2 regions of the Streptomyces sp. NPDC127092 genome follow, and region 2 is predicted to be linked to the other one. Evidence: predicted binding sites of a transcription regulator. Region 2 holds the regulator's gene; the other holds the start of a gene.
What was found. The regulator HrcA, encoded in region 2, represses chaperone genes, less so after heat shock. The targets are predictions, from matches to a motif close to TTNGCACTCNGNNNNNCNGAGTGCNAA.

Region 1: a site for HrcA is predicted at 10,303-10,329, ahead of groL (chaperonin GroEL). Genes of this name have one in related genera too.

What each region holds. Positions count from the first base shown of each region.
Region 1 is NZ_JBHXFE010000006.1:129,834-145,024, forward strand. It holds gene ACFWJO_RS07455 (immune inhibitor A domain-containing protein) at 1-911, opposite strand, end outside; gene ACFWJO_RS07460 (trehalose-6-phosphate synthase) at 1,152-2,609, opposite strand; gene ACFWJO_RS07465 (FlgD immunoglobulin-like domain containing protein) at 2,863-6,201, shown strand; gene ACFWJO_RS07470 (hypothetical protein) at 6,274-6,654, opposite strand; gene ACFWJO_RS07475 (glucosyl-3-phosphoglycerate synthase) at 6,693-7,637, opposite strand; SAM riboswitch class I at 7,759-7,904, shown strand; gene thrC (threonine synthase) at 7,898-9,220, shown strand; gene ACFWJO_RS07485 (MoaD/ThiS family protein) at 9,244-9,522, shown strand; gene ACFWJO_RS07490 (cold-shock protein) at 9,922-10,125, shown strand; gene groL (chaperonin GroEL) at 10,493-12,115, shown strand; gene ACFWJO_RS07500 (hypothetical protein) at 12,206-13,867, opposite strand; gene ACFWJO_RS07505 (hypothetical protein) at 13,857-15,191, opposite strand, start outside.
Region 2 is NZ_JBHXFE010000003.1:196,561-211,751, reverse strand. It holds gene ACFWJO_RS04040 (nitronate monooxygenase) at 1-355, opposite strand, end outside; gene dnaJ (molecular chaperone DnaJ) at 545-1,681, opposite strand; gene hrcA (heat-inducible transcriptional repressor HrcA) at 1,682-2,701, opposite strand; gene ACFWJO_RS04025 (MBL fold metallo-hydrolase) at 2,849-3,571, shown strand; gene ACFWJO_RS04020 (DUF3097 domain-containing protein) at 3,655-4,458, shown strand; gene hemW (radical SAM family heme chaperone HemW) at 4,821-6,053, opposite strand; gene ACFWJO_RS04010 (AMP-dependent synthetase/ligase) at 6,130-8,007, opposite strand; gene lepA (translation elongation factor 4) at 8,201-10,069, opposite strand; gene rpsT (30S ribosomal protein S20) at 10,255-10,521, shown strand; gene holA (DNA polymerase III subunit delta) at 10,772-11,761, opposite strand; gene ACFWJO_RS03990 (hypothetical protein) at 11,817-12,062, shown strand; gene ACFWJO_RS03985 (YceI family protein) at 12,070-12,960, opposite strand; gene ACFWJO_RS03980 (MFS transporter) at 13,102-14,361, opposite strand; gene ACFWJO_RS03975 (winged helix-turn-helix domain-containing protein) at 14,365-14,961, opposite strand; gene ACFWJO_RS03970 (ComEC/Rec2 family competence protein) at 15,017-15,191, opposite strand, start outside.

The sequences.
Region 1 (15,191 bases), on a different contig from region 2:
GACTGGCCGATGCGGGCGCCGCCCGCCTTGTTCTGGGTGCCGGCGACGACGGGACCGGTGAGACCGTAGTCGTCACCGTTGACGTACCAGCGGTGCGACCAGATGGCGTCCTCGCCCTGCGCGCCGCCGCCCGCGTCCTCGCCCATGCCGGCGTGCACGGCCTGGAAGTGGTCGATGTAGCCGTCGGCCTCGTCGAAGTTGCCGTCGTGGTCCCAGTCGTTGCGGTCCCAGACGTCGAACTGGGCGAGGTAGGCGTCGATCTCGGCGGGCGTCTTGCCGGCCGCGATCTGCGCGTTCCACCAGGCGTCGCCGGTGTCCTGGATGAAGGCCCAGGAGCCGCCGTTGTCCTCGACGGCGTTGTCGCCGTACGTGGAGGCGTTGCCGGGGACCTTGACCCAGTCCTCGACCACGTTGGTGACCGAGTAGGCGCCGCTCGACAGCTTCTCGTAGTAGGTCCGCATGGACTCGCCGGGACCGTTGAAGAGGTTCTCGTAGTGCGCCTTGTTGAAGTCGGGGCTCCAGGCGTTGGAGTTGTCGACGCTGCGGTCCGGCTTGGGTATCTCGTTGTGGAGCGGACCGGGGACGGTGCCGAGCTTGCCGGAGCCTTCGGTGCCGAACTCGGAGAGGATCGTGAAGATCTTCTCCTGGCGGGTGGCGGTGGTGGTCTCGGTCTCCGCGAACTTGCCGGGCGCGACCTCGACGACGCCCTTGGCGTTCGCCTTGGCCTTGCCCTTGGCGACCAGGTCGATCGCCTGCTCGCGCAGTTCGGTGCGCTGCTTGGTCAGCGGTCCGGGGCGGTTGTCCGCCCGGTGCGCCGCGCCGGCGCCGGTGCCGGCGTCCCTTGCTTCCTGCGCGGCGGCCGGGGTGAGCCCCGCTGCGAGGAGTGCGGTGAGCGCTGACCCGAGGGTCATGCCCACAACAATCTTTTTCACGTTGTTCGCGATCCCTTCGCTCGCATGCGTGGGTGACGCATGGTGCGCGTGATTCCGTCGGGGGTTACGGATCGCCTGGGGGAACGATCGGTCGCAGAGTCTGACACGGAAGACCCTGCCGGGAGGAGGGGGAGACCCCGAAGAATTTCCGCCCGGATACAGGGGAGCAGCGGGGGGAGGGGGAGGGGCGGCCGGGAAGCGGCGGGGGGCGCCCCGGGGTCACCGGGACCGCAGCGCCTCCAGCTGGTCCAGGAACCAGCGCTGCGGCGGCAGGGCCGTGGCCGCGGCGGCGAGGCGCTTGGTGCGTTCGGCGCGCTCGGCGGCGGGCATCGACAGGGCGCGGTGGAGGGCGTCGGCGGTCTCGGTGACGTCGAAGGGGTTCACCGTGAGCGCGTCCTGGCTCAGCTCCGTGTATGCGCCGGCCTCGCGGGAGAGCACCAGGGCGCAGCCCGCCTCGGAGACCACCGGGATCTCCTTGGCGACCAGGTTCATGCCGTCGCGGACCGGGTTGACCAGCGCCACGTCGGCCAGGCGGTAGGCGGCGAGGGAGCGGGTGAAGTCGTCCTCGACCGAGACCAGGACCGGCCGCCAGTCCGCCGTGCCGAACTCGGCGTTGATCTCCTCGGCCAGGGCGACGACGGAGGCCGTGTACGCGCGGTACGACTCCAGGTCCTGGCGGGACGGGTAGGCGGAGGCCAGGTGGACGACCCGGTCGCGCCACTCGGGGTGGACGGTGAGCAGCTCCCGGTAGGCGAGCAGGCCGCGCAGGATGTTCTTCGAGAGTTCGGTGCGGTCGACGCGGACGATGGTCTTCCGGTCCCCGACCTCCTCGCGGAGCCGGGCCAGGCGGTCGTCCACCTGGGGGCGGTGGGCGAGGGCCCGCAGCTCGTCGCCGTCGACGCCGAGGGGGAGCACGGAGACATGGGTGGTGCGCATCGGCCCGGGCCCGCCGCCGCGCCGGTGTTCCACGCCCCGCCAGCGGCTTCCCGCGGGGAAGAAGGGCACGGCGGTCCCCGACGCGTTGTCCATGGACGTGCTCTGCATGAAGGCGCCGCTCCACCGGGCGGTGTGGAAGCCCAGCTCGTCCGCGCCGAGCATGCCCCACACCAGCTCTTCCTCGATGTCCTGCGGCAGCATGTGCAGATAGGCCGGGTCCGCCCACGGCGTGTGCGTGAAGTGGCCGATCCGGAGGTCCGGGCGCAGCTCGCGGAGCATTCCGGGGACCAGGGCCAGGTGGTAGTCCTGCACCAGCACCGCCGCGCCCTCGTCGGCGGCCTCCGCGAGGGCTTCGGCGAAGGCGCGGTTGTAGCCGCGGTAGGACTCCCAGCGGCGGCGGAACTCCGCGTCGAAGACGGGCTCGCGCGGGATCTCGTACAGATGGTGGTGGAGGAACCACAGCACGGAGTTCGCGATGCCGTTGTACGCGTCGGCGTACACCTCCGGGTCGATGTCCAGCATGCGCACGCCCGGCTCGGCGACCCGGCGGCGCACGGCCTCGCGGTCGCCGTCGCCGAGCGCCGCGCACACCCACAGGGTGTCGTCGGCGGAGCCCTGCGACGAGACGGCGCTCAGGCCCGAGACGAGCCCGCCGCCGCCCCGCCGGGTGTCGAGCGTCCCGTCGTCGCGCACGCTGTACGAGACGGGGCCGCGGTTCGATGCCAGGAGGACGGAAGCCATACGGCGAACCTAGCCCGTCCGGTAAACGCTCAAACGTACGGATTCCAGACGGGCCGGGGTGCCGGGTACGCGGCTGCGCAGGGGGCGCGGGCCGCTGGTCATCGAGCCGACGTACGGCCTGAACCAGTTCGAAACCACCGACGGTGGCCGGAATCCCGCTGTTACGATCACCGCCTCGGACGGGAAGCACCGGAGGGGGCCGCGCGGGACGCGCGAGCACTGGTCACCCGCCCGATGCCTGAGGAACAGGCTCATGGAGGGGACTTCCTTGTATCTGCGCACCCGCGGAGCGCTCGCGTTCGTGACCGCCGTCGGCATGACCGTCGGCCTGTCCACCGCGCTCACCACTCCGGCGCTCGCCGCCGACCCCCTGCCGGCCGACGAGGTCGTCGTGCCGGACCCGGGTCGCCACCAGCCGCGCCTGGAACGGCTGATCGGCGCCGGGACCACCGGCTACCTCCACCGGCAGGACGGCGTGAACGACCTGCTGTGGACGGACACTGTCACCGGTGCCACGACGGCGCAGCCCGTGGCGGCCCAGTACGGGCACTCCGGGCTCTACGCCTCCTATGACGCCGGCACCGCCCGGATCGTCGACGTCGCCACGCGAGCCGTGACCGAGATCCCCCTCCCCGCGGGCCGGAGCTGGCTCAACACGTACACCGCCGACACCGTGGTCGCCCGCACCGATCAGGACGGCGAGACGTCGGCACTCAGCCTGGTACGCCTGGCGGACGGCGGCACCACCGAGACCCCGGTCACCGGCGTCCCCACGGACCTGGGCCTGGCCGTGCCCGTCACCCAGGACACCCGTGGCGCGATCCTCCGCTTCACCGCCGACGGCTCGGCGCGCTTCTACCTCGACTACGGGACCGCCACGCTCGTCCGGCTCCCCGGTGGTTTCCCCGTGACGGGGACCCTCCGGCTCGGCGCCGAGCACGTCCTGGGCTGGTCGGGCGGTAGCGGCAGCCTGTACACCGTGCCCCGCTCGGACGCCGCGGCCACGCCGGTGCGCACGGTCGTCGCCAGGCCGTACGCCACCTCCGAATACCCGGAGTTCGCCGTGGTCGGCGGTCACGTCGTCTACGTCCACTCCGCCGCCTCCTACGACGCGGACGGCGTGCTGCGGCAGAAGCTCCAGGAGGTCCCGCTCGGCGGCGGCCCCGTCCGCGACCTGCTGCCCGCCGGGGCGAAGGGCTTCGTCACGGCCCCGGACGGCACCGTTCTCGTGGTCGGCGGCAGCAGCGCCACCGACTGGGCGGTCCACCGCGTCTCTCCCGGGGACGGCGGCGCCCCCGTGATCGATGTCGTGAAGAAGGTGCCCCAGGTTCCCGCCACGTACAGCGGTCTGGCACTGGGCGGCGGCCGACTGAGCTACCTCTCCGACTCGGCCCCGGCCCTGAGCCCCGGGACGCCCGCCCTGTTCGACGTCGACACGACCGCGACCGGCACGCCGGCCGCGACCGCGCCCGAGCTGCGCCACCGTCTGTGGCAGACGCCGCACGGACTGCGGTCGCTGGGCGACGGCAACGCGGTGTACGGAGCCGGGACGAGCGTCAAGGCACCCACGGACGACTCCTACCGCTACACGGATCTGCCCACCGAGAGCACCGTCGTGGACGCCGCCGGCCGGTACGTCCTGGCCAGGGACGGTGACACGACCTACGCCGTCGACCTCGACATCGACAACCTGAACCAGAACGAGGTCCGGCTCACCCTGAACAAGTCGGCGGCAGCCCTGTGGGGCAGCCAGGTCTGGAAGTCCGCCACGGCCACCTCCACCGGCCAGGTCAACGCCTACGACCTCAAGAGCGGGGCCACCTCGGCGCCCGTCGAGCTGGGCTCCGGCTGCCGTCCCACCGAGCTCCAGGCCGTCGGCCGCTGGCTGTACTGGGCCTGCGGGGCCGACAAGGCCGGCGTCTACGACCGGACCCTGAAGAAGAACGTGCCCGTGACGGCGGGAGAATCGCTGCTCGGCGACGGCTTCGTCGTACGGCACGACCGGACCGCGCACAAGCTGCTGCTGACGAACGCGGCCACCGGGCAGACCAGCGACCTCGCCACCGTGCCCGCCTGGGCGGATGCGGACGGCCGGGGCGGCGCCTGGACCGTGGACAAGTTCGGCGCGAACGTCGCCTTCGTCGACGCCCAGAAGAACATCCACGTCAAGCGGGTGCCGGTGGCTCCGCAGCCGTTCGTCATGCTCGACACGTTCGAGCGCAGGATCAGCGGCGGCACGACCCAGCTGCGCTGGCGGACCTCCCGCTCCGTCGGCGCCTGGAAGGTCGAGATCCGGGAGGCCTCCGGCACCGTCGTCCGCACCTACCAGGGAGCGCGGGGCAACGGCGCGGGCGTCGCGATCGACTGGGACAGCAGGGACCAGCTCGGCCGGGGCCTGGAGGACGCCACCTACACGTACGTCATGACGGCGCAGCCCGCCGACGGCACGGGCGCCGCCCTGCGATCCACCGGAAGCGTCGAGTCGTTCGACGTCGGGCTCAGCACGCTGCCGGGCACGTACACGCCACTGACTCCCGCCCGGCTCATGGACACCCGTAACGGTCTCGGCACCTGGAAGGGGAAGGTCGGCCCGGGGGAGACGCGTTCCCTCGAGGTGGCCGGGGCCGGCGGCGTGCCGAGGAGCGGGCTGACGGCGGTGGTCCTCAACGTCACCGCGACCAACGCGACGGCCGCCGGCTTCGTCTCCGCCTACCCGGCGAGCACCTACCGGACATCCGCCTCCAGCCTCAACTTCGCGGCCGGCCAGACGGTGTCCAACCTCGTGACCGTGCCGGTCGTCAACGGCTTCGTGAACTTCTACAACAAGAACGGATCCGTCGACCTGATCGCCGACGTCGCCGGCTACTACACCGCCGGCACCGAGGCCTCGGCGTACCAGCCGGTGACGCCGGCCCGGCTGATGGACACCCGCGACGGCACCGGAGTGCCGCAGGCGAAGATCCCGGGCGGCGGCACGGTGACGCTCCCGGTGACCGAACCGGGAGCCACCGCGGTGGCCCTCAACGTGACGGCGACGAACGCGACGTCACCGAGCTTCGTGTCGGTCTACCCGTACGGCACCGCCCGGCCGAACGTCTCGAACGTCAACTTCCCGGCCGGCCGGACCGTGCCCAACATGGTCGTCGTCCCGGTCAGGGACGGGAAGATCACCTTCTACAACCGGGCCGGTTCGGTGGACGTCATCGCCGATGTCGCCGGCTACTTCAAGCAGGGCACCGGCTCGGTCTTCACCGGAACGAAGCCGAAGCGCGTGATGGACACCCGCACGGGTGCGGGCGTCGGGGTGGACCAGGCCAAGGTCGGCGCGGGGCAGACGGTGAGCCTCACGGTCGGTGACCAGTACAAGGCCGTGGTCCTCAACGTCACCGCGACGAACGCGACCGCGACCGGCTTCGTGTCGGTGTACCCGTACGGCACGACCCGCACCGCGGCGTCCAACCTCAACTTCGTCGCCGGGCAGACGGTGGCGAACATGGTCGTCGTCCCGGTCAGGGACGGGAAGATCACCTTCTACAACCGGAGCGGGTCCGTCGACCTCGTCGCCGACATGGCCGGCTACTACACCGGCTGACAGGAACACCTGCCGGGAGACGGAGGGCCTTTCCCGCACGGGAAAGGCCCTCCGCGCATTCCCCGCGCCTGCTCAGTACTCTCTGCGCCCCCGCGTCGCCGCCACGGCCACCACGCCCGTCGCCGCGAGTGCCAGGCCCAGTGCGCCCAGCAGCCACAGGCGCTCGGTGCCGGCGTCGGTCTCCGCCATCGCGCCGCCGTTGGTGCCGGGCGGGCCGAGGCGTGGAAGCGCGGACGGCGTGTGCGCCGGGGACGGGGTGTACGTGCTCTGCGGGGCCGTCCGGCCGGTCTTGCCCAGGTCGGGCCTGGTGTCGCCAAGGTGGACGCCGGCTTCGCGCTTGCCGAAGGGCTCGACGACATCGGCGGCGGCCGGGCCGGCTCCGGCGAAGGACAGTGACCCGGCCACGAGACCCAGGGCGGCCGTCAGGATTCCCGTTTCAGTCTTGAACCGCATGAAACGGAAATTTAGGCAGAAAGGCGCATTATCGGGTGTTACGCCACGCGGCGGCGCTCCGCGTACTCCGCGATCTCCGTCATCGGCGGGCGCTCCTCCGTGTCCACCGGGTACGTCCGCGGTGCGAAGCCGTCCTCGCCCCGCTCGAACTGGGTCAGCCGCGGCCGTACGAGATGGCCGCGCGAGAGCCGCAGCTGCGCCGTCCGGTAGATCGCCGCCGCCATCCGGCCCAGGGCCTGGCCGTCCTGGTGGCGGTGCTTGCGCACTCCCACGTCCACCTGTGCGAGCGCGTCCAGGCCGACCGTGTGCAGCGCGTCCACGAGCAGACCCAGCTCCACCCCGTAACCGACCGGGAACGGCAGCCGCTCCAGCAGGGAGCGCCGCGCCGCGTACTCGCCGCCCAGCGGCTGCACGAAGCCGGCGAGGCGCGGCCAGTGCAGATTGAGGAGCGGCCGGGCCACCAGCTCCGTCACCCGCCCGCCCTGACCCGGTGCGTCGCCCAGCGGGCGGTCGTACATCGCCTTCACGAAGTCCACGTCCGGGTCGGTGAGCAGCGGGCCGACGATGCCCGTCACGAAGTCCGCCGAGAAGTCCCTGAGGTCCGCGTCCACGAAGCAGATGACGTCCCCGCTCGTCACCAGCAGTGACCGCCAGAGGACCTCGCCCTTGCCCGGCACCGCCGGTATCCGCGGCAGGATCGCGTCCCGCGCCACCACCCGCGCGCCGGCCGCCGCGGCCACCTCCGCCGTACGGTCCGTGGAGCCCGAGTCGATCACCAGCAGCTCGTCCACCAGCGGCACGGCCTCCGTCATCAGCTCGCGGCGGATCACGGAGACGATCGCGCCGACCGTCGCCTCCTCGTTCAGCGCGGGCAGCACCACGCTGACCTTCGTCCCGCGCTTCGCGGCGAGGACCCGCTCCAGCGGACGGTCGGCCACGGACCAGGACCGCCGGGCCAGCCAGCGCTCCACTTCTTCCAGCAACGTGATCTCCATCTCGCGGATCGGACGACCGTCTCGCCCGTCCAGGGCTTCGGTTACAGTCTTGAACAACGCGGATGCCCGATGCATGTCGGGGTGCCGCCCGCGTCTCACAATCGAATACCGCTCATCCAGAGGGGCAGAGGGAAACGGCCCGTTGAAGCCCCGGCAACCCTCCAGTCGGTCACTACTCGTCCTCCAGCGAGGTCCCCGACTAGGGAAGGTGCCAAATCCGTCTCATGGCGAAATGCGTCATGAGGAAGATGAGGAGAAAGGGCCTCGCCTCCATGGCTGTACAGACCGTCGCACCCGCTTCCCCGCAGACGACCCAGGTCGACCTCGGTCCCGCGTCCGGCCTCTCCTGCCGCGAATGCGGCGAGACCTTCGCGCTCGGCCCGATCTTCGCCTGCGAGCTGTGTTTCGGCCCGCTCGAAGTCGCCTATGACCTGCCGACCGGTGACCCCGAGGCGCTGCGCAGGCAGATCGAGGCCGGCCCGGCCAACATCTGGCGCTACGCCCCGCTGCTGCCCGTCCCGGCCGACGTCGCCGAGAAGCCCAACCTGAACCCGGGCTGGACCAAGCTCGTCCAGGCCGACAACCTCGCCCGCGAGATCGGCGTCGAGCCCGGCAAGCTGTTCGTCAAGGACGACTCCGGCAACCCGACCCACTCCTTCAAGGACCGGGTCGTCGCCCAGGCCATCGAGGCCGCCCGCGCCTTCGGCTTCACCACCCTCTCCTGCTCCTCCACCGGCAACCTGGCCGGCGCCGTCGGCGCCGCCGCCGCCCGGGCCGGCTTCCGCTCCTGCGTGTTCATCCCGCACGACCTGGAGCAGGGCAAGGTCGTCATGGCCGGTGTGTACGGCGGCGACCTCGTCGCCATCGAGGGCAACTACGACGACGTGAACCGCTTCTGCTCGGAGCTCATCGGCGACCCGCTGGGCGAGGGCTGGGGCTTCGTCAACGTCAACCTCCGCCCGTACTACGGCGAGGGCTCGAAGACGCTCGCGTACGAGATCTGCGAGCAGCTCGGCTGGGTCATCCCGGACCAGCTGGTCATCCCGATCGCCTCCGGCTCCCAGCTCACCAAGATCGACAAGGGTCTGCAGGAGCTGATCAAGCTCGGTCTGGTCGAGGACAAGCCGTACAAGATCTTCGGCGCCCAGGCCGAGGGCTGCTCCCCGGTGTCGGCCGCCTTCAAGGCCGGCCACGACGTGGTGCGCCCCCAGAAGCCGAACACCATCGCCAAGTCGCTGGCCATCGGCAACCCGGCCGACGGCCCGTACGTCCTCGACATCGCCCGCCGTACGGGCGGCGCCGTGGAGGACGTGAACGACGAGCAGGTCGTCGACGCGATCAAGGTCCTCGCCCGCACCGAGGGCATCTTCGCCGAGACGGCGGGCGGCGTGACCGTCGGCGTGACGCGCAAGCTCGTCGAGAACGGTCTGCTCGACCCCACGCTGACCACGGTCGTCCTCAACACCGGTGACGGCCTCAAGACCCTGGACGCCGTGGCCGACAGCTCGCAGGCGACCGCCACCATCCGCCCGAGCCTGGACGCGTTCCGCGACGCGGGCCTGGCCCACTGAATCCGAGAGGTACGAAGACAGCCATGGCCGTGAACGTCCGCATCCCCACCATCCTCCGCACCTACACGGGCGGCGAGGCCGAGGTGCCCGCCGAGGGCGCGACCCTCGCCGAGGTCATCGCCGACCTGGAGAAGAACCACACCGGCATCGCCGCCCGCGTCCTGGACGACCAGGGCAAGCTGCGCCGCTTCGTCAACGTGTACGTGAACGACGACGACGTGCGCTTCGAGCAGGGCCTGGAGACGGCGACGCCGGACGGCGCGGGCGTCTCGATCATCCCGGCGGTCGCCGGCGGCTGCTGAGCCCTACCCGCGGGTACCTGAGATATCTGAATTGCCCCTTCCGCGAGAGAAAGCGGAAGGGGCAATTCTGCATGGTTGAGCGCGGTAGAGTTGGGGAAGTCCCCTCCGCTGCTCATGCCAGACGCATATGAGAATGCGTCCGCGCACGACAAGAAGCAGCCAAAGTGCCCGTGCCTTGTGTACCTTCTGCGCTTTTTGCCGGGCCCGACTTGCCCCGTAATCCTGGGGATTCTCCCCAATTCCCCTTTCCGGGCTGCCCAGAATTCTCGTCCGATTGACCTGTTGCAGAGGGCAGTTGGGCAGATACATTCAGCCGCGGTCGACGCGTTCCGGCGCAGGGTCTGACCCGGGTCCGCGAAGTGCGGTCCCGCGCAAGGGCCAGTAATAGGGGAGTTAGGCATGGCTCAGGGCACCGTCAAGTGGTTCAACGCGGAGAAGGGCTACGGCTTCATCGCGGTCGACGGTGGTGCGGATGTTTTCGTCCACTACAGCGCGATCCAGATGGACGGGTACCGCACCCTCGAAGAGGGTCAGCGGGTCGAGTTCGAGATCTCGCAGGGCCAGAAGGGTCCGCAGGCGGACATGGTCAAGCTCGCCGTCTGAGCGCGGCGCGATCGGCCACCGACGCACTTCCGTCGAGGGGCCCGCATCCTGACCGGGATGCGGGCCCCTCGCGCGTTTCCCGGCGGGTGCCGGCCGCCGGGTCCGCCCGGGGCTCGCGCGGATGGCCTGTCGTGTCCGGGGCCTGTCGCGTCCGGGGCTCTCGATCTGCGGGAGTCGCTTGCACTCTCCTAGGGCGAGTGCTAATCATTGGCGTTAGCACTCTGAAGGTGAGAGTGCTTACGAGGATCGGGCAGACGAGGTCGCGGACCGAGTGGGGAAGGAACCACGAGGAGCGCGGGCCGTCCGTCGCGGGCGTCGGCGCGGTCCAGGAGCGTTATCCACCCCATGTCCGGGAGGACCACTTCACATGGCCAAGATCATCGCGTTCGACGAGGAGGCCCGGCGCGGTCTCGAGCGCGGCATGAACCAGCTCGCTGACGCCGTCAAGGTCACCCTCGGCCCCAAGGGCCGCAACGTCGTCCTCGAGAAGAAGTGGGGCGCCCCCACGATCACCAACGATGGTGTCTCCATCGCCAAGGAGATCGAGCTCGAGGACCCGTACGAGAAGATCGGCGCCGAGCTGGTCAAGGAAGTCGCCAAGAAGACGGACGACGTCGCCGGCGACGGTACGACCACCGCCACCGTCCTCGCCCAGGCCCTGGTCCGTGAGGGCCTCCGCAACGTTGCCGCCGGCGCCAACCCGATGGCCCTGAAGCGCGGCATCGAGAAGGCCGTCGAGGCCGTCTCCGGTGCGCTGCTCGACCAGGCCAAGGAGGTCGAGACCAAGGAGCAGATCGCCTCCACCGCCTCCATCTCCGCCGCCGACACCCAGATCGGCGAGCTCATCGCCGAGGCCATGGACAAGGTCGGCAAGGAAGGCGTCATCACCGTCGAGGAGTCCCAGACCTTCGGTCTGGAGCTGGAGCTCACCGAGGGCATGCGCTTCGACAAGGGCTACATCTCGGCGTACTTCGCGACCGACATGGAGCGCATGGAGGCCGCGCTCGAGGACCCGTACATCCTCATCGTCAACTCCAAGGTGTCCTCGGTGAAGGACCTGCTCCCGCTCCTCGAGAAGGTCATGCAGTCGGGCAAGCCGCTGCTGATCATCGCCGAGGACGTCGAGGGCGAGGCCCTGTCGACCCTGGTCGTCAACAAGATCCGCGGCACCTTCAAGTCCGTCGCCGTCAAGGCCCCGGGCTTCGGCGACCGCCGCAAGGCCATGCTGAACGACATCGCCATCCTCACCGGCGGCACGGTCATCTCCGAGGAGGTCGGCCTCAAGCTCGAGAACGCCGGCCTGGACCTGCTGGGCCGCGCCCGCAAGGTCGTCATCACCAAGGACGAGACCACCATCGTCGACGGTGCCGGTGACAGCGAGCAGGTCGCGGGTCGCGTGAACCAGATCCGCGCCGAGATCGAGAACTCCGACTCGGACTACGACCGCGAGAAGCTCCAGGAGCGCCTGGCGAAGCTCGCCGGTGGCGTCGCCGTCATCAAGGCCGGTGCCGCGACCGAGGTCGAGCTCAAGGAGCGCAAGCACCGCATCGAGGACGCCGTGCGCAACGCGAAGGCGGCCGTCGAGGAGGGCATCGTCGCCGGCGGTGGCGTGGCCCTGCTGCAGGCCTCCTCCGTCTTCGAGAAGCTCGAGCTGGACGGCGACGAGGCCACCGGTGCCAACATCGTCAAGCTGGCCCTGGAGGCCCCGCTGAAGCAGATCGCCGTCAACGGTGGTCTCGAGGGCGGCGTCATCGTCGAGAAGGTGCGCAACCTGCCCGTCGGCCACGGCCTGAACGCCGCGACCGGTGAGTACGTCGACATGATCGCCGAGGGCATCATCGACCCCGCCAAGGTGACCCGTTCCGCGCTGCAGAACGCGTCCTCCATCGCGGCCCTGTTCCTCACCACCGAGGCCGTCATCGCCGACAAGCCGGAGAAGGCCGCCGCGCCGGCCGGCGGCGGCATGCCGGGCGGTGACATGGACTTCTGATCCTGAGGGATCGGATCTCCTGAGCAACGCCGAAGGGCGGCACCCGAGAGGGTGCCGCCCTTCAGTGTTTCCGGGACTTACGGAAGAGGCTCAGCGGACGTCGACCCAGTCCTGGCCGCTGAACGTCTGGAAGTGGGTGCCGTCACCGTAGTAGCGGATCTGGTACCAGCCGTCGGCGGTCGCCGTGGTCTTCAGCGAGACCGCGCCCGTCGAGGAGGACTTGCCGGAGGCGACCTGCTTCCAGGTGGTCGTGCCCCACTTCTTGTACCAGATGCTCACCGACTGCGAGCCGAGACCGCGCCAGGCGCCGCTGGTGTACTGCTGGAGCGAGCCCGTGACCGTGATCGTCGAACCCTTGGCGACGGGGTCCGGGGAGGCCTTGAGGCCGGTGACGCGGGTCTCGGTGCGGACGACGTAGAAGGGCTTGCTGACGGACTCGGCGTACTGGTCGGACTCCAGGTGCCGGAGCCGGAACCAGCCGCCCTTGCTCCAGGTGCCGATGACGAAGGGGTTGCGTATGTTCGAGTAGAAGCTCGTCGAGGCGACCTTCTTCCATCCGGTCTGCCCGTCCGGTGACTGCTCCAGGATCACCGTCTGCTGCGACGAGGTGCCCGACCAACTCTCGTACGGGGAGCGGAACTCGCCGTACACGGTGAGGCGGGCGTCGGTGCCGAGCTTGTAGCCCACGACGGAGGTGCGCGAGTCCAGCGGCATCACGAGCGGGCCGCTGACGGTCGAGATGCCCTGGAACCAACTGCCCGAAGAGACCGTCCAGCCGCTCGAGTCCCGGCTCGGTGCCGCCACCAGCTGCACCGTGAACTTGCCCTCCGCGTCCGTGAGCACGGTCTTGGACAGGCCGCCGCCGAGCTGCGCCTTGAGCGGTTCGTTCGGCAGCGGGGCCTCGGCGTTCTCCGGATCGGTGAGCCGGCCGGTAAGAGTGACCGTTTCGCCGTTCGTCGCGCGCGTCTTGTCGGCGGTGACCTGGAGCCGCATCCACTTGGCCTTCAGGTCCGCGGCCGGGCTGCCGTACTGGAAGGTGCTGCCGTGCACCTTCGCGGTGTCACCGCTGTACGTCGCGTAGAAGTGCTCGTAGCGCGTGGCCAGCTCGACCGGCGCGCCGGCGAACTCGCCGGTGACGGTCGTGTCGGCGGAGCCGACGGTCTCGCCGTCCGGCCCGCCGCGCTGGTACGAGACCTTCGCCTCGGGGATCACGACCTCGTCGCCCGAACCGGGCTGGATACCGACCAGCTTGCCCTGCGGACGCAGGTACGGGTCCGCCCAGCTGGGGGTGCCGAGGTGGAAGTCCTTCAGGCGCGGCTTCAGCGTGAAATCGAGCGTGCCCGCGTCGGTGCGGGTCACGGTGTTGCCGAGCGAGTCGGTGGCGGTGACGTCGATCGCGTACTTGCCGAGCTCCGGGATGGAGCCCTGGTCCTCCACCAGCTTGAGCGTCGCCTCGGCCGGTACGGAGAACGTGCCCTTGTACGACTGGCTTTCCACCAGCGCCGGGATGTCGGCGAGGACGGTGTCGCCCTGCCGGACCTTGGCGGACACCGCGGTGACGGTCGCCTGCGGCGCGTCCGTCCACGCGGTCACCTGGAAGCTGCCGCGCTCGGCGTCGTTGGTGAGCGCACGGCCGATGCCCACGGGGCTCGCGGCGGGAGCGTCCTCGGCGAAGGCCGGGCCGGCCGCCGCGCCCAGGGTGAGCGCCGTGACGAGGGAGACGGCGGAGAGCCGTCGGAGGTCAGAGCGCATCGACGTAGATCTCCCTCGACTCGCTGTAGAAGTAGCCGTTCTTTTCCTGCCACACCAGGGCCCACGTGCCGTCGCCGTAGTTGGTGGTGCTGAAGCTGAAGTTGCCGTAGGAGTTGGTCGGGATGTCCTTCTTGGCCCAGTACCACGCGTCCTCGGGGTCACCCTTGAACCGGAAGACCAGCGTCAGGCGCGCGCCCGGCATGGCCTTCCAGACGCCGTTGACCTTCTGCTGCACCAGACCCTTGACGGTCATGCTGCCGCCGGTGCGCGGACGCGAGGGGCTGATGGTGACGTTGACGATCCGGGTCGGGATCCGGGACAGGCGGACCGGGGTGCTCGTCTTGGCGACGAAACGATCCGTCTCCGGGTGGTAGACCCGGTACAGGGCGTTCTCGTAGCCCCAGACGTTGAAGTCGTACGCGCAGGCGGAGTTCACCGGCATGGACTTCATCTGGCCCCAGGTGCGCCCGCCGTCCAGGGAGACCTGGAGGGCGACCCAGTCGGGCTTCACGTCGCAGTAGCCGGTGCCCAGCCGGCCGCGCACGTTGAGCTCGCCGAACTGGCTGAGCGTCTGCGCGGTCGCGGTGAACGAGAACTGCTGCGGCACCGCGAGCGGGGCCATGTCGGTCGGACGCTCGTTGCCCTCGCCGTAGTACACGGAGGGACGCAGGCCGGTGTAGGCGCCGGTCGTCGAGTACTGGACCCGCGACAGGTAGGAGAAGGAGCCGTCCTGGAGCGAGGTGCCGGAGCCGATCTCGTCCTTGAGGACACGGTCGTACGACAGCGGCTGCGTGCCGGTGGTGACCACCGGGGCGCCGCCGAAGCCCTTCCAGCCGTCCTCCGTCAGGCGCTCGACGCGGCCGGAGATGGTGACGTCCGTGCCGGCGTTGACGCGGTACTTGCTCGCGTCCGAGGTGATCCGGTACGTGAGCTTCTCGACGCCCACGGCGGGCACCTGGCGCGCGGCGTCCGGGTCGACCTCGGTCGTGGCCTGGACCTCGGCGGTGCCGCCGGTGATCTTCGCGTCCGGCGTGACGGGCAGCGAGAAGGCGCCGTCGGCCACCGTGGTGGCGGTGGCGGTCCTCGTCTTCGGCAGGCCGTAGGCGTCCGTCAGGTTCAGCGTGACCTTCACCGAGGTGCCCTCGGCGGCGGGCGTGCGCTCGCCGGTGGCCGGGTTCCAGGTGGTGGCCTTGCCGGACAGCGTGACGTCACGCTGGTCGAAGGTGGTGGTCGCGCGGTCGAAGGCGACCGAGGAGACACCGGTGTGCAGCTTGTAGCCGAAGGACCCGCCGGTCCAGCGCGTGACGAGGCCGCCCGGGAGGCG
Region 2 (15,191 bases):
GGATCGCCAGCTTGGCGTCGTACGCGTCGTCCCGGCCCTGGTCGGGATCGCCGAGCGGGGTCTCGTACCAGCCGGCCTCGCCGGCCAGCTGGTGTCCGTACACCTCGACGGCGGCCCGGTCGGCGGGCAGCCCGCCCGGCGGCATGAAGAGGTTGACCCCGAAGGGCCGCGCGGTGAGTCCGCGGACCTGCTTGATCTCCTGGTAGAGCCCGCCGGCGGTCTTGTACCCGCCGGCCAGGAACCCGAGCGCCCCGGCCTCGCACACGGCACCGACGAGCTCGGGACAGGAGGCGCCACCCGCCATGGGGGCCTGCACGATCGGAAAACGCGAGAGATCGTTCAGTGCGGTGGACATGCAGGCATCGTGTCATGCCGCGACGGCCGGGCCGAAACACGACGGGCGCCCCGCACCAGTGCGGGACGCCCGTCGCTCACGTGCCCGGCTCAGCGCCCGTTGAACGCGTCCTTCAACCGCGAGAACAGCCCCTGCTGCCCCGGCTGACTGTGCCGGCCCGGGGGCGACCCCGGACCCCCGGCAGCGCGACTACCGCCCGTTGAACGCGTCCTTCAACCGCGAGAACAGCCCCTGCTGCCCCGGCTGGAACTGCCCCTGCGGGCGCTCCTCGCCGCGGAGCTTCGACAGCTCGCGCAGCAGGCGCTCCTGCTCCGGGTCGAGCTTCGTCGGGGTCTGGACCTCGACGTGGACGATCAGGTCGCCGCGGCCGTTGCCGCGGAGGTGGGTGACGCCGCGGCCGTGCAGCGGGATCGACTGGCCGGACTGGGTGCCCGGACGGATGTCGACGTCCTCCAGACCGTCGAGGGTCTGGAGCTGCACCTTCGTGCCGAGGGCGGCCGCCGTCATCGGGAGCGTGACCGTGCAGTGCAGGTCGTCGCCGCGCCGCTGGAAGACCTCGTGCGGGGTCTCGTGGATCTCGACGTACAGGTCGCCGGCCGGGCCGCCGCCCGGGCCGACCTCGCCCTCGCCGGCCAGCTGGATCCGGGTGCCGTTGTCGACGCCGGCCGGGATCTTGACCGTGAGCGTGCGGCGGGAACGGACCCGGCCGTCGCCCGCGCACTCGGGGCACGGGGTCGGGACGACGGTGCCGAAGCCCTGGCACTGCGGGCAGGGACGGGAGGTCATGACCTGGCCGAGGAAGGACCGCGTGACCTGGGAGACCTCACCGCGGCCGCGGCACATGTCACAGGTCTGCGCGGAGGTGCCGGGCGCGGCGCCCTCTCCGGAGCAGGTGGTGCAGACGACGGCCGTGTCGACCTGGATGTCCTTGGTGGTGCCGAAGGCGGCCTCGTCGAGGGTGACCTCCAGGCGGATCATCGCGTCCTGGCCGCGCCGGGTGCGCGAGCGCGGGCCGCGCTGGGACGCCGTACCGAAGAAGGCGTCCATGATGTCCGAGAAGTTGCCGAAGCCGCCCGCGCCGAAGCCACCGGCCCCGCCGCCGCCGGACGAGGAGAGCGGGTCGCCGCCGAGGTCGTAGACCTGCTTCTTCTGCGGGTCCGACAACACCTCGTACGCGGCGTTGATCTCCTTGAACCGCTCCTGCGTCTTCGGGTCCGGGTTCACGTCCGGGTGAAGCTCGCGGGCGAGCCGGCGGAAGGCCTTCTTGATCTCGTCCTGGGACGCGTCTCGGCGTACGCCGAGTACGGCGTAATAGTCCGTGGCCACTTACGACTCCGCCAGGATCTGTCCGACGTAACGTGCCACTGCGCGTACCGCTCCCATCGTTCCGGGGTAGTCCATGCGGGTCGGTCCGACCACGCCGAGTTTGGCGACTGCCTCGCCGCCGGAACCGTAGCCGACCGAGACGACGGACGTGGAGGTCAGGCCCTCGTGGCCGTTCTCGTGCCCGATGCGTACGGTCATGCCGGATTCCTTGGCCTCGCCGAGCAGCTTCAGGAGCACCACGTGCTCCTCGAGAGCCTCCAGGACGGGCCTGATCGTGAGGGGGAAGTCGTGTCCGAAGCGGGTCAGATTGGCGGTTCCGCCGATCATGAGCCGCTCCTCCTGCTCCTCCACCAGGGTTTCGAGCAGGGTCGCGAGCACGGTCGAGACCGTGCCGCGGTCCTCGATGTCCTCGAAGGACTCGGGCAGGTCCTGCACCAGCTGCGGCACGTCCGCGAAGCGGCGGCCGACGACGCGGCTGTTGAGCCGGGCCCGCAGATCGGCGAGGGAGGTCTCGCCGAAGGGCGCCGGGCAGTCGATGACCCGCTGCTCGACCCGGCCGGTGTCGGTGATCAGCACCAGCATCAGCCGGGCGGGCGCCAGCGACAGCAGTTCCACGTGCCTGACCGTCGAACGGGTCAGCGAGGGGTACTGCACGACGGCGACCTGCCGGGTCAGCTGCGCGAGCAGCCGGACCGTGCGGCCGACGACGTCGTCGAGGTCGACCGCTCCGTCGAGGAAGTTGTGGATCGCCCGCCGCTCGGGCGTCGACAGGGGCTTGACGCCGGCCAGCCGGTCGACGAACAGCCGGTAGCCCTTGTCGGTGGGGATGCGTCCGGCGCTGGTGTGGGGCTGGGCGATGTAGCCCTCCTCCTCGAGGACCGCCATGTCGTTGCGGACGGTGGCGGGCGAGACACCCAGCTTGTGCCGCTCGGTGAGCGCCTTCGAGCCGACCGGCTCCTCCGTCCCGACGTAGTCCTGGACGATGGCGCGCAGCACCTCGAGCCTGCGTTCGCTGAGCATCGCGCGCACCTCCAGCTGTCGATCCGGTTCCGGTTGCTCCGGTTTTGGCACTCGCCCTGTTCGAGTGCCAGGAATCCCCCGGCCAGTGTACGGCGGCCCACGTCGCTCCTGGCAAGGAGGCGGGCTCGGAGCGGTTAGCGTCACGCCATGGACCTGGACTGGGAAGCGTACGGATGGGAACGGCTCGGGGACGGCGTGGGGAGGTGCCGGCTGGCGGGCTGGGACGCCACGTCGGGCCTGGTCATCGGGCGGGACGCGGTCCTCCTGTACGACACGGGCGCCACGCTCGCGCAGGGCGCCGAGCTGCGGTCGCAGGTGGCGGCGCTCACGGGTGGCCGGAGGGTGACGCATGTCGCACTGAGTCACCCCCATTTCGACCACGTGCTGGGCACGGCGGTGTTCGCCGGCGCCGAGGTCTTCGGGGCGGTGGGCATGGACACGCTGCTGCTGCGGGACCGCGAGGCGCTGCGCGGGGACGCGGTACGGCACGGGGTGGACGAGCGGGCCGCGGCGGAGGCCGCCGAGGTCCTGGTGGCGCCGCGGCACACCGTGACCGGCGAGTGGACCCTCGACCTGGGCGGTCGCCAGGTCCTCCTCGCGAACGTCGGCCCGGGCCACACGGGTCACGATCTGGCCCTGCTGGTGTCCGGGGAGCGCGAGATCGTCTTCTGCGGGGACCTGGTGGAGGAGTCAGGCGAGCCCCAGGCAGGCCCGGACGCGATCCCGTCGCGCTGGCCGGCCGCCCTCGACCGTCTGCTGTCCCTGGGCGGCGAGGACGCGGTGTACGTGCCGGGGCACGGCGCGGTGGTGGACGCGGACTTCGTGCGGCGCCAGCGGGATGAGCTGGCACGCCGCTTCGAGGTGTCGTAGCGTCGCCCGAATGCGCGACGAGGCCCGGGATCTGACGCCCCCTCGACTGCGCTTCCGCCGCCTCACCGGACAGAATCGAGCCCATGCGGAGCTACAACCCCGACCTGACGCCGCCGTGGAAGCGTTCGGCGCCCGTTCCGGAGGTCCCGGCGGACCGTGACCTGGTGGTCGAGGAGGTGACGACGGGCTTCTGCGGGGCGGTGATCCGCTGCGAGGCGGGCACGGTGACCCTGGAGGACCGCTTCGGCAAGCACCGGGTCTTCCCGATGGAACCGCGCGGCTTCCTCCTGGAGGGCCGCACGGTCACCCTGGTCCGCCCGTCCCGCCCGGCACCGGCTCGCCCCGCCCGTACCGCCTCGGGCTCGATCGCCGTCCCGGGCGCCCGGGCCCGGGTCGCCCGGGCGGGCCGCATCTACGTGGAGGGCCGGCACGACGCGGAGCTGGTGGAACGGGTCTGGGGCGACGACCTGCGCATCGAGGGCGTGGTGGTGGAGTACCTGGAGGGCGTGGACGACCTCCCGGCGATCGTGGCCGAGTTCGCCCCGGGGCCGGACGCCCGGCTGGGCGTCCTGGTCGACCACCTGGTGCCGGGCTCCAAGGAGTCCCGGATCGCCGCGCAGGTCACCTCGCCCGACGTCCTGGTCGTCGGCCACCCCTACATCGACGTCTGGCAGGCCGTGAAGCCGGCCTCCCTCGGCATCCCCGCCTGGCCCGCCGTCCCCCGCGGCCAGGACTGGAAGACCGGCGTCTGCCGCGCCCTCGGCTGGCCGGAGAACACGGGCGCCGCCTGGCAGCACATCCTGTCGAAGGTGACCTCCTACAAGGACCTGGAACCGGAACTCCTGGGCCGCGTGGAAGAACTGATCGACTTCGTAACGGCCCCGTAGCCCCCGGGGGCAGCACCCGTCGCGGACCACACCCCGCAGGGCGTTCCCCACCCGCCCGTGCGGCGCCCCTCCCCGTTGTGGGCCTTCGTCCCGCGGGGCGGGACGGGTGGGCACAACGGGACGGCGCCCCTTGCCGGGCCCAGGCCCCCGCGCGTGGACGGTCACCCGTAGGGCGCTGCGCCCTGGTGGTGCGGGCAGGTGCAGAGGGCGGAGGCGCCCGCCAAGGGCGCCGTCCCGTGTGCCCACCCGTCCCGCCCCAGCGGGACGAATGCCCACACGGCGGTAGGACACGGCGCAGGCCCGGCGGGCGGGCGCAGACCTGCGGGACGCGTGCCCGCGTGGCGGGACGCGGGAGCCGCGTTCTAGTCCACCAGGTCCCGGACGACGGCGTCGGCCAGGAGGCGGCCCCGCAGGGTCAGGACCGCCTGGCCCTCGGCGTACGGGCCGGGGGCGAGGAGTCCGTCGTCCAGGGCCTTCCGGGAGGCGGCCAGGCCCGCCGGCTTCAGCAGCCCCAGCTCGACGCCCTCCCGCAGCCGCAGCTCCAGCAGGACCCGCTCCACCCGCCGGTCCTCGTCCGACAGGACCTCGCGTCCGGCTCCCGGTGACCGTCCCTCGCCCAGCGCCGCGGCGTACGCGCCGGGATGCTTGACGTTCCACCAGCGGACCCCGCCCACGTGACTGTGCGCGCCGGGTCCGGCGCCCCACCAGTCGGCGCCGCGCCAGTACAGCTCGTTGTGGAGGCAGCGGCCGGCCTCCGAGGTGGCCCAGTTGGACACCTCGTACCACTCGAAGCCCGCCCCGGACAGCGTCTCCTCCGCCATCAGGTACCGGTCGGCGTGGACGTCGTCGTCGGTCATCGGTATCTCGCCGCGGCGGATGCGCCGGGCCAGCTGGGTGCCCTCCTCCACGATCAGCGCGTAGGCGCTGATGTGGTCGGGTCCGGCGCCGAGCGCCGCCTCAAGCGACGCCCGCCAGTCCTCGTCGGACTCGCCGGGCGTGCCGTAGATCAGGTCCAGGTTCACGTGCTCGAAGCCCGCCGCCCGCGCCTCCGCGACGCACGCCTCGGGGCGGCCCGGGGTGTGGCTGCGGTCGAGGATCTTCAGCACGTGCTGCCGGGCGCTCTGCATGCCGAACGAGATCCGGTTGAAGCCGCCGGCCCGCAGCTCCTCCAGATACGCGGGGCCGACCGACTCCGGGTTGGCCTCGGTCGTCACCTCGGCGTCGTCGGCGAGCCCGAACTCGTCCCGGACGACGGACAGCATCGACACCAGGTCCGCCGCGTCGAGCAGCGTGGGCGTGCCGCCGCCGACGAAGACGGTCCGCACCGGCCGCGGGTCGTCGCCGAGCACCTTGCGGGCGAGTCGTATCTCCTCCGCGACCTGCCCCGCATAGTTCTCCCGGGAGGCGAGCACGCCTCCGGCACCGCGCAGCTCGCTCGCGGTGTACGTGTTGAAGTCGCAGTAACCGCACCGCGTGGCGCAGTACGGCACGTGCAGGTAGAACCCGAGCGGACGCTCCCCGGCCCCTCGCAGGGCGCTCGCGGGCAGCGCTCCGTCCTCGGGCATGGGCTCACCATCGGGCAGTACGGAAGGCATGAAGCCATTGTCCCGTACTGCCCGACAGTGCCGGCGAGCCTGTGGAAAACTCCGCGCCGAACGCGGTATCCGCAGGTCAGGCCTCCCGCGCTCCCTCGTACATCTCGTCGATCAGGTGCTGGTAGGTCCGCTCGACGACCGGCCGCTTCATCTTCAGGCTCGGCGTGAGCTCGCCGTGCTCGACGTCGAGGTCGCGCGGCAGCAGGCGGAACTTCTTGATCGTCTGCCAGCGCTGCAGGCCCTCGTTGAGGCGGGAGACGTAGCCCTCGATCAGCTTCTCGGTCTGCGGGGCGGCGACGACCTCCGCGTAGGACTTGCCGGCGAGGTCGTGCTCGGCGGCCCAGCTCAGGATGGACGGCTCGTCGAGGGCGATGAGGGCGGAGCAGTAGTTCCGGTCGGCGCCGAGCACCACGATGTTCGAGACGAACGGGCAGACGGCCTTGAACTGGCCCTCGATCTCCGTCGGGGCGATGTACTTGCCGCCGGAGGTCTTGAACAGGTCCTTCTTGCGGTCGGTGATCCGCAGGTAGCCGTCGGCGGACAGCTCGCCGATGTCGCCGGTGTGGAACCAGCCGTCGGACTCCAGGACCTCGGCGGTCTTCTCCGGGAGGCCGTGGTAGCCCTCCATGATGCCGGGGCTGCGGAGCAGGATCTCGCCGTCGTCGGCGATGCGGACCTCGGTGCCGGGCAGCGGCTTGCCGACGGTGCCGGTGCGGTACGCCTCGCCCGGGTTGACGAAGGAGGCGGCGGAGGACTCCGTCAGGCCGTAGCCCTCCAGGATGTGGATGCCGGCGCCGGAGAAGAAGTAGCCGATCTCGGGAGCGAGGGCGACGGAGCCGGAGACGGCGGCGCGCAGCCGGCCGCCGAAGGCCTCACGGAGCTTCTTGTAGACGAGCGCGTCGGCGACCTTGTGCTTGGCGGTGAGGCCGAAGGGCGCGGAGGCGGTGCCGGTGCGGCGGAAGTTGTCCTGGGTGACCTTGGCGTACTCGCGGGCGACCTCCGCCGCCCACTGGAAGATCTTGTACTTGGCGCCGCCGCCCTCGCGGGCCTTGGCGGCCACGCCGTTGTAGACCTTCTCGAAGATGCGCGGGACGGCGGCCATGTAGGTGGGCTGCACGACCGGCAGATTGACGATGATCTTGTCGATGCGGCCGTCGACGGCGGTGACGTGGCCGACCTCGATCTGGCCGGAGGTGAGCACCTTGCCGAAGACGTGGGCGAGCGGCAGCCACAGGTACTGGACGTCGTCCTGGGTGACGAGGCCGGTGGCGGCGATGGCCTTGGCCATGTACGACCAGCTGTCGTGCCGCAGCCGCACGCCCTTGGGGCGGCCGGTGGTGCCGGAGGTGTAGATGAGGGTGGCGAGCTGGTCGGAGGTGATCGCGGCGACGCGCTCCTTGACGACCTCGGGGTGCTTCTCCAGGTACGCCTTGCCGCGTGCCTCCAGCTCGGCGAGCGTGAGCACCCACTCGTCGGAGGTGTCGGCGCCCTCGGGGTCGATGACCACGACGTGGTGGAGCTCCGGGAGGTCGGCGCGGCGCTCGACGGCCTTGGCGAGCTGGTCGGCGTTCTCCGCGATCAGCACGCGCGAGGCGGAGTCGGAGAGGATGAAGGCCGACTCCTCGGCGTTGGTCTGCGGGTAGACCGTGGTGACGGCGGCGCCGGCGCACATGACGCCGAGGTCGGCGAGGATCCATTCGACCCGGGTGGCGGAGGCGAGGGCGACCCGCTCCTCGGGCTCGACGCCGAGGTCGATGAGTCCGGCGGCGATGGCGTGGACCCGCTCGGCGGCCTGTGCCCAGCTGAGCGACTTCCAGTCGTCGGGACCCTGGCCGGAGGCGGCGGGTACCGGGTAGCGGTAGGCCTCGGCGTCCGGGGTCCGCTCGACGCGCTCAAGGAAGAGCGCCGCCACGGACGGCGGCCGGTTCTCGATCAGGGTCTGTGTGTCGCTCACGACGTCCTCCGGGCGGCGGCGGTGCGGTCAGGCGGGGCGATCGGGCAAAGCGGTGGGGGCGATGCGTAACGCGTAACTAACTGGCGAGTAACCTGCGGCGGGTTCAGAGTAGAGCGCCGGAGACTGGCGCGTAAGAGCTTGCATATAACGAAACAGGCCCCCGTACCGTCGGTACGGGGGCCTTTCCGTGTGCCTACTTCTTGCCCTTGGCGGAGGATTCGTCACTCGACAGGACGGCGATGAAGGCCTCCTGCGGCACCTCCACCGAACCGACCATCTTCATCCGCTTCTTGCCTTCCTTCTGCTTCTCCAGCAGCTTCCGCTTACGGGAGATGTCACCGCCGTAGCACTTGGCGAGGACGTCCTTGCGGATGGCGCGGATGGTCTCGCGGGCGATGACCCGGGAGCCGATGGCGGCCTGGATGGGCACCTCGAAGGCCTGCCGCGGGATGAGCTCGCGCAGCTTGGCGACCAGCCGCACGCCGTAGGCGTAGGCGGCGTCCTTGTGGGTGATCGCCGAGAAGGCGTCCACCTTGTCGCCGTGCAGCAGGATGTCGACCTTGACCAGGCTGGAGGACTGCTCGCCGGTGGGCTCGTAGTCGAGCGAGGCGTAGCCGCGGGTCTTGGACTTCAGCTGGTCGAAGAAGTCGAAGACGATCTCGGCCAGCGGGAGGGTGTAGCGGATCTCGACCCGGTCCTCGGAGAGGTAGTCCATGCCGAGGAGGGTGCCGCGCCGGTTCTGGCACAGCTCCATGATCGAGCCGATGAACTCGGTGGGCGCGAGGATCGTGGCGCGCACGACCGGCTCGTACACCTCGCTGATCTTGCCCTCGGGGAACTCGCTCGGGTTGGTGACCGTGTGCTCGCTGCCGTCCTCCATGACCACGCGGTAGACCACGTTGGGGGCGGTGGCGATCAGGTCGAGGCCGAACTCGCGCTCCAGGCGCTCGCGGATCACGTCCAGGTGGAGCAGGCCGAGGAAGCCGACGCGGAAGCCGAAGCCGAGCGCGGCGGAGGTCTCCGGCTCGTAGACCAGCGCGGCGTCGTTCAGCTGGAGCTTGTCGAGCGCGTCGCGCAGCTCCGGGTAGTCGGAGCCGTCCAGCGGGTACAGACCGGAGAAGACCATCGGCTTCGGGTCCTTGTAGCCGCCGAGCGCCTCCTGGGCGCCCTTGGACTGGGAGGTGATGGTGTCACCGACCTTGGACTGCCGGACGTCCTTCACACCGGTGATGAGGTAGCCCACCTCGCCGACGCCGAGGCCGTCGGCCGGCAGCATCTCCGGCGAGTTGGTGCCGATCTCCAGGAGCTCGTGGGTGGCGCCGGTCGACATCATGCGGATGCGCTCGCGCTTGTTGAGCTGGCCGTCGACGACACGGACGTACGTCACGACACCGCGGTACGAGTCGTAGACCGAGTCGAAGATCATCGCGCGCGCCGGGGCGTCGGCGACGCCCACCGGGGCCGGGATGTCCCGGACGACGCGGTCGAGGAGCGCCTCGACGCCCATGCCGGTCTTCGCGGAGACCTTGAGGACGTCCTCCGGCTGGCAGCCGATGAGGTTCGCCAGCTCCTCGGCGAACTTCTCCGGCTGGGCGGCCGGGAGGTCGATCTTGTTGAGCACGGGGACGATGGTGAGGTCGTTCTCCATCGCCAGGTAGAGGTTGGCCAGCGTCTGCGCCTCGATGCCCTGGGCGGCGTCCACCAGCAGGATCGTGCCCTCGCAGGCGGCGAGCGAACGCGAGACCTCGTAGGTGAAGTCGACGTGCCCCGGGGTGTCGATCATGTTCAGGATGTGCGTACGCCCCTGCTCCGACCCCTCGGTCGGGGCCCAGGGCAGACGGACGGCCTGGGACTTGATCGTGATGCCGCGCTCACGCTCGATGTCCATCCGGTCGAGGTACTGGGCGCGCATCTGCCGCTGGTCGACCACACCGGTCAGCTGGAGCATCCGGTCGGCAAGCGTCGACTTGCCGTGGTCGATGTGCGCGATGATGCAGAAATTGCGGATCAGAGCCGGGTCGGTACGGCTCGGCTCGGGCACGTTGGTAGGAGTCGCGGGCACGCAGGGTTCTCGTCTCGGGCGATGTTCAGAACGGATACGTAGGCTCCATCGTCCCATGACCGCGGGACCTCGGTCGGTTTGGGCGGCGTGGAGGGCGGCTGATATCGTGGACGGCTGTGTCTCGTGTGCCCTCTCAGCTGCGCGGCACATCCTGAAGAAACATCGAACCTGTAAAGGCTCTTTTCGTGGCGAACATCAAGTCCCAGATCAAGCGGAACAAGACCAACGAGAAGGCGCGCCTTCGCAACAAGGCCGTCAAGTCGTCGCTCAAGACCGCGATCCGCAAGGCCCGCGAGGCTGTCGCCGCCGGCGACCTCGAGAAGGCCACCGTGGCCGCTCGTGCCGCTTCGCGTCAGCTCGACAAGGCTGTCTCGAAGGGTGTCATCCACAAGAACGCCGCCGCCAACAAGAAGTCGGCGCTGGCCACCAAGGTTGCCTCCCTCCAGGGCTGAGCTCTGATGTGACCAGGCCGTACGGGACCCAGCGGGCCCTCTAACCGCTCCCGGCCGGCCACCCCGGCTCCGTACGCGAGACGCGTTCGCCACGCGTGTACGGGCCACACCAGCTGTACGACGAAGGCCCCGCCGCCCTCCTTCCCCAGGAGGCGACGGGGCCTTCGCCGTCGGTACGGGCGGGGGCGGCGGGGCGCCTTTGCCGTCGGTACGGCGGGGCGGGCGTCGGGCGGCGGACTGCCGGCGGGTGTCAGCCGCGTCGCATGCGGGCCGCGCGGGCGACGGTGACGACGGCCTTCTCCAGGGCGTACTCGGGATCGTCGCCGCCGCCCTTGACGCCGGCGTCGGCCTCGGCGACCGCGCGCAGGGCGAGGGAGACGCCGTCCGGGGTCCAGCCGCGCATCTGCTGGCGCACCCGGTCGATCTTCCAGGGGGGCATGCCCAGCTCGCGGGCGAGGTCGGCGGGGCGGCCGCCGCGGGCCGAGGAGAGCTTGCCGATCGCCCGGACGCCCTGGGCGAGCGCGCTGGTGATGAGGACAGGCGCGACACCGGTCGACAGGGACCAGCGCAGGGCCTCCAGGGCCTCCGCCGCGCGTCCCTCGACGGCGCGGTCCGCGACGGTGAAGGACGAGGCCTCGGCGCGGCCCGTGTAATAGCGCCCGACGACCGCCTCGTCGATGGTGCCGTCGACATCCGAGGTGAGCTGCGCCACGGCGGAGGCCAGCTCCCGCAGGTCGCTGCCGATCGCGTCCACGAGCGCCTGGCAGGCCTCGGGCGTGGCCGAACGGCCGAGCGACCGGAACTCCTGCCGCACGAACGTCAGCCGCTCCGCCGGCTTCGTCGTCTTCGGGCAGGCCACCTCCCGCGCGCCCGCCTTGCGGGCCGCGTCGAGGAGCCCCTTGCCCTTGGCGCCGCCCGCGTGCAGCACCACGAGGGTGATCTCCTCGGCCGGCGCGTCGAGATACGCCTTGATCTCCTTGATCGTCTCCGCCGGCAGGTCCTGTGCGTTCCGCATCACCAGGACCTTGCGCTCGGCGAAGAGGGAGGGGCTGGTCAGCTCGGCGAGCGCGCCGGGCTGCAGCTGTTCGGGGGCGAGGTCGCGCACGTCCGTGTCGGCGTCGGCGGCCCGCGCGGCCGCCACCACCTCGCGCACCGCGCGGTCGAGCAGCAGGTCCTCCTGGCCCACCGCGAGCGTGACGGGGGCGAGGAGGTCGTCGGGGGAAGACTTCTTGGTGGCCATCGCGCTCCAGCATCCCACGCGCCACCGACAGCCGGGCGTCGTCGAGAATGTGCACGTGAGCGATGTGAGACACGTACTGGTCCTGCCCGACCGCGACGCGGCCGAGGAGGTCGCCGAGGAGCTGCCCGACCGCTTCGGCGTCGCCGAGGAGCCCCAGCTGGTCCGGGACGCCCTGGCGGGCGAGGACGACGCCGAGGACGCCCAGTGGCTGGTGGTGGTCGAGGACCCGGAGGGCCGTCTCGACCCGGCGGCGCTCGACGCGCTGGCCGCCGAGTACGAGGGCTGGCTGGAGGCCCCGTAGGGCCGGCTCAGGCCGCCGGTGCGGCCTTGGGGACGATCTGGACGTCCAGGTCGATGGTGATGCTGGAGCCGACCGCCGCGATGCCGCGGGCGAGCAGCGTCTGCCAGGTGAGGGTGAAGTCCTCGCGGTGCAGCTCGGTGGTCGCCCGGCAGGCGCCGCGGGTCTCGCCCTGCAGCCCGTTCCCGAGGCCCAGGTACTGGGTGTCGAGGGTGACCGTACGGCTGACGCCGTGCAGGGTGAGCGCGCCGGTGACGGCCCAGCGGCTGCCGCCCCTGTGGACGAAGCGCTCGCTGTAGAACTCCATCGTCGGGTACGCGCCGACGTCGAGGAAGTCGCCGGAGCGCAGGTGGTCGTCGCGCATCCGGACGCCGGTGTCGATGGAGGCGGCGTCGATGACGACGTGCATGGCCGAGTGCTCCATGCGCTCGGCGATCCGGACCGCGCCCGCGAAGCTGTTGAACCGGCCGTGGATCCGCGCGAGGCCGATGTGCCGCGCGGTGAAGCCGATCTGCGAGTGCGTGGGGTCGATCTCCCAGTCACCCGGCTCGGGCAGGGCCTGCTGGGGTGCGACCTGGAGCCGCACGTCGCCCAGGCCCGCGTGACCGCTCTCCTCGACGACGGCGTTGCCGTGGTACGGGGTGTAGCCCTCGGCCGTGACCGCGAGCCGGTACTCCCCGGCCGGCACGGTCGCGAGGACCGTGCCGTACGGGTCGGTCTCACCGGCGAGGACCTTGCGGCCGACCGCGTCGGAGAGCGTGAACTCGGCCTGGCGCACCGGCTCGTCGACGGGGTCGAGGACCCGGCAGCTCAGGACGCCCGCCGACGCGGGCAGCGCGATCCCCGCGAACGGACCGCCCCGAGAGGTCCCCGCACCACGCTTGCCGAACAGACCGAACACCGCACATACCCCCGGACAAACCGCTCACGTTTCCGTTTCAACGAATACACATTCGATCACTGTTGCGCTGTTCGAGGCAAACAGCGGAAGTGTTACCGGAGGTCCGAATTAAAGATTCCGGTGACCACCGCTCGACGACGCTCACACGGGCTCGGCTACCGGCGCCCGCTCCGGCAGCTTCCGGAGGCGCGGCACCGGCGAGGGCAGCAGCCACAGCACCGCGAACAGCGCGCCCACGGTCGCGATCCAGAGCGTGGGGCGCAGCCCCAGCGCCGTGCCGAGCAGCCCGCCGACGAGCGCGCCGACCGGACGGAAACCGTGGTTGAGCATCCGGTAGGCGCCCATCACCCGCGACCGGACGGCGTCGGGTATCCAGGCCATCTGGAACGATCCGCCGGCGACGTCGGCCATCATCACGCCGACGCAGGACAGGAACTCGGCGAGGAAGAGCAGGCCGACGACGAGCGGCAGCGGACCGCTCGCGGCCGGTATGAGGAGCAGGGGCAGGGTGAAGCCCACGAAGCCGGTGACGAGCGAAGGTCCGATGCCGATCCGCCTGACGACCGCCCCGCTGAGCGCCGCCCCGATCAGCCCGCCGACGGCCCCGGCCGCGAGCAGCGCGCCCAGCAGGCCCGCGCTCAGGCCGAGCTCGGTGGTCGCGTAGAGGACGAAGAGGGTGTGGAACATGTAGTTGAAGAACTGCACCGTGCCCGACGCGGCGAACAGCGCGCGCATCGAGGGGTCGCGCAGCACCCAGCGCAGCCCTTCGGTGAAGTGCCCCTTCCCGACGGGCGCGGGAGGCGGCTCGACCGGGCGGATCCTGGCCAGGTAACCGGCCGAGACCAGGTACGTGAGCGCGTCCGCCAGCAGCGCGAACGGCGCCGTGAGCACCTGAACCAGGACCCCGCCGATCCCAGGACCCGCCAGCCAGGCCGTCGAACGACTGCCGTTGACCAGCGAGTTCGCCTGCACATACCGCTCGGTGGGCACCAGCGCCACGAACAGCGTGGTGTTGCACGCCTCGAACAGCACGCTCAGCGCTCCCACCCCGAAGGCCACCGCGTACAGCTGACCGAGCGTCAGCATGCCGAGCAGATGGGCGACGGGCAGGGTCAGCAGCAGCACCGCCCTGCCGATGTCGGCCGCGATCATCGCGCGCCGGCGGTGGGCCTGGCGATCGGCCCAGGCCCCGAGCGGCAGGTTGAGCAGCAGCGCGGGCAGCAGCTCGGCCGTCTTGAGCCAGCCCATCTCGGCCGCGTCGGCGCCCAGGACGAGCACGGCGGCGAGCGGCAGCGCCATCAGCGAGATCTGGTCGCCGACGAGCGAGACGGTCTGCCCGGTCCAGTACCGCCGGAAGGACCGCTCGCGCAGCAGCGCGGGTATGCGTGCGGCGATCGCCATGGGTCACTCCTCCTCGTCGCTGTCGGGGTTCTCCCGCTGCAGGTAGGCGATCCTCAGGACGCTGACCGGCCGGGCGCCCTCGGGCCGCCGGGCCGCATCGGTGTCGCGGTCCTCGTAGGGCCGCAGCAGCTCCTCCATCCGCCGCCCGAGATCCGCGAGCTCCTCGGGGGTGAGGTAGAGCAACGAGTCGCCGAACTGTTCGGCCTCCTGCCACTCCCTGGGCAGGGTGCGCCGGTTCTCCACGGCCCGGAGGACCCGCTGGAAGTAGAGCTGGATCGCGGCTCCGCTCAGCGCGTCCGCCGCCTCGGCGACGGCCGGGTCCTCACTGTGGCCCGGCCACTCGGTGTACCGCGCCGTCGCCTGCCAGGGCTTCTCCCGCCCCTTGCCGCCGGGCGCCTGCTCCACCAGCCCGTACTTGGCGAGTATCCGCAGGTGGTACGAGCAGCTGGCGACGGACTCTCCGGTCAGCTCGGCCGCCCGTGTGGCCGTGAAGGGCCCTTCGCTCCGGAGCAGACCCACCAGGGTCATCCGCGTCGGATGGGCGTAGGCGCGCAGGGCGCGGGGGTCGTTGAGCTGGATGCTGCGAGGCTGCTCCGTCATGATGAAAACATATCTTTAGAAAGACTCCTTTACAACGGTTTCTTTAGGCGAGCCCTCAGCCGGTGCCGACCGCGGAGGTGTGCGCCGTCAGCCCGGCGCCCGCACCGCTGACCGCGATCGCCCCGTCCCGGTCCGTGCTCAGCACCCGCGCCCCGCCCGCCCTGAGCGCCCGCACCGTCCGCGGCGAAGGATGCCCGTACGGGTTGTCCCGGCCGGCCGACACCAGCGCG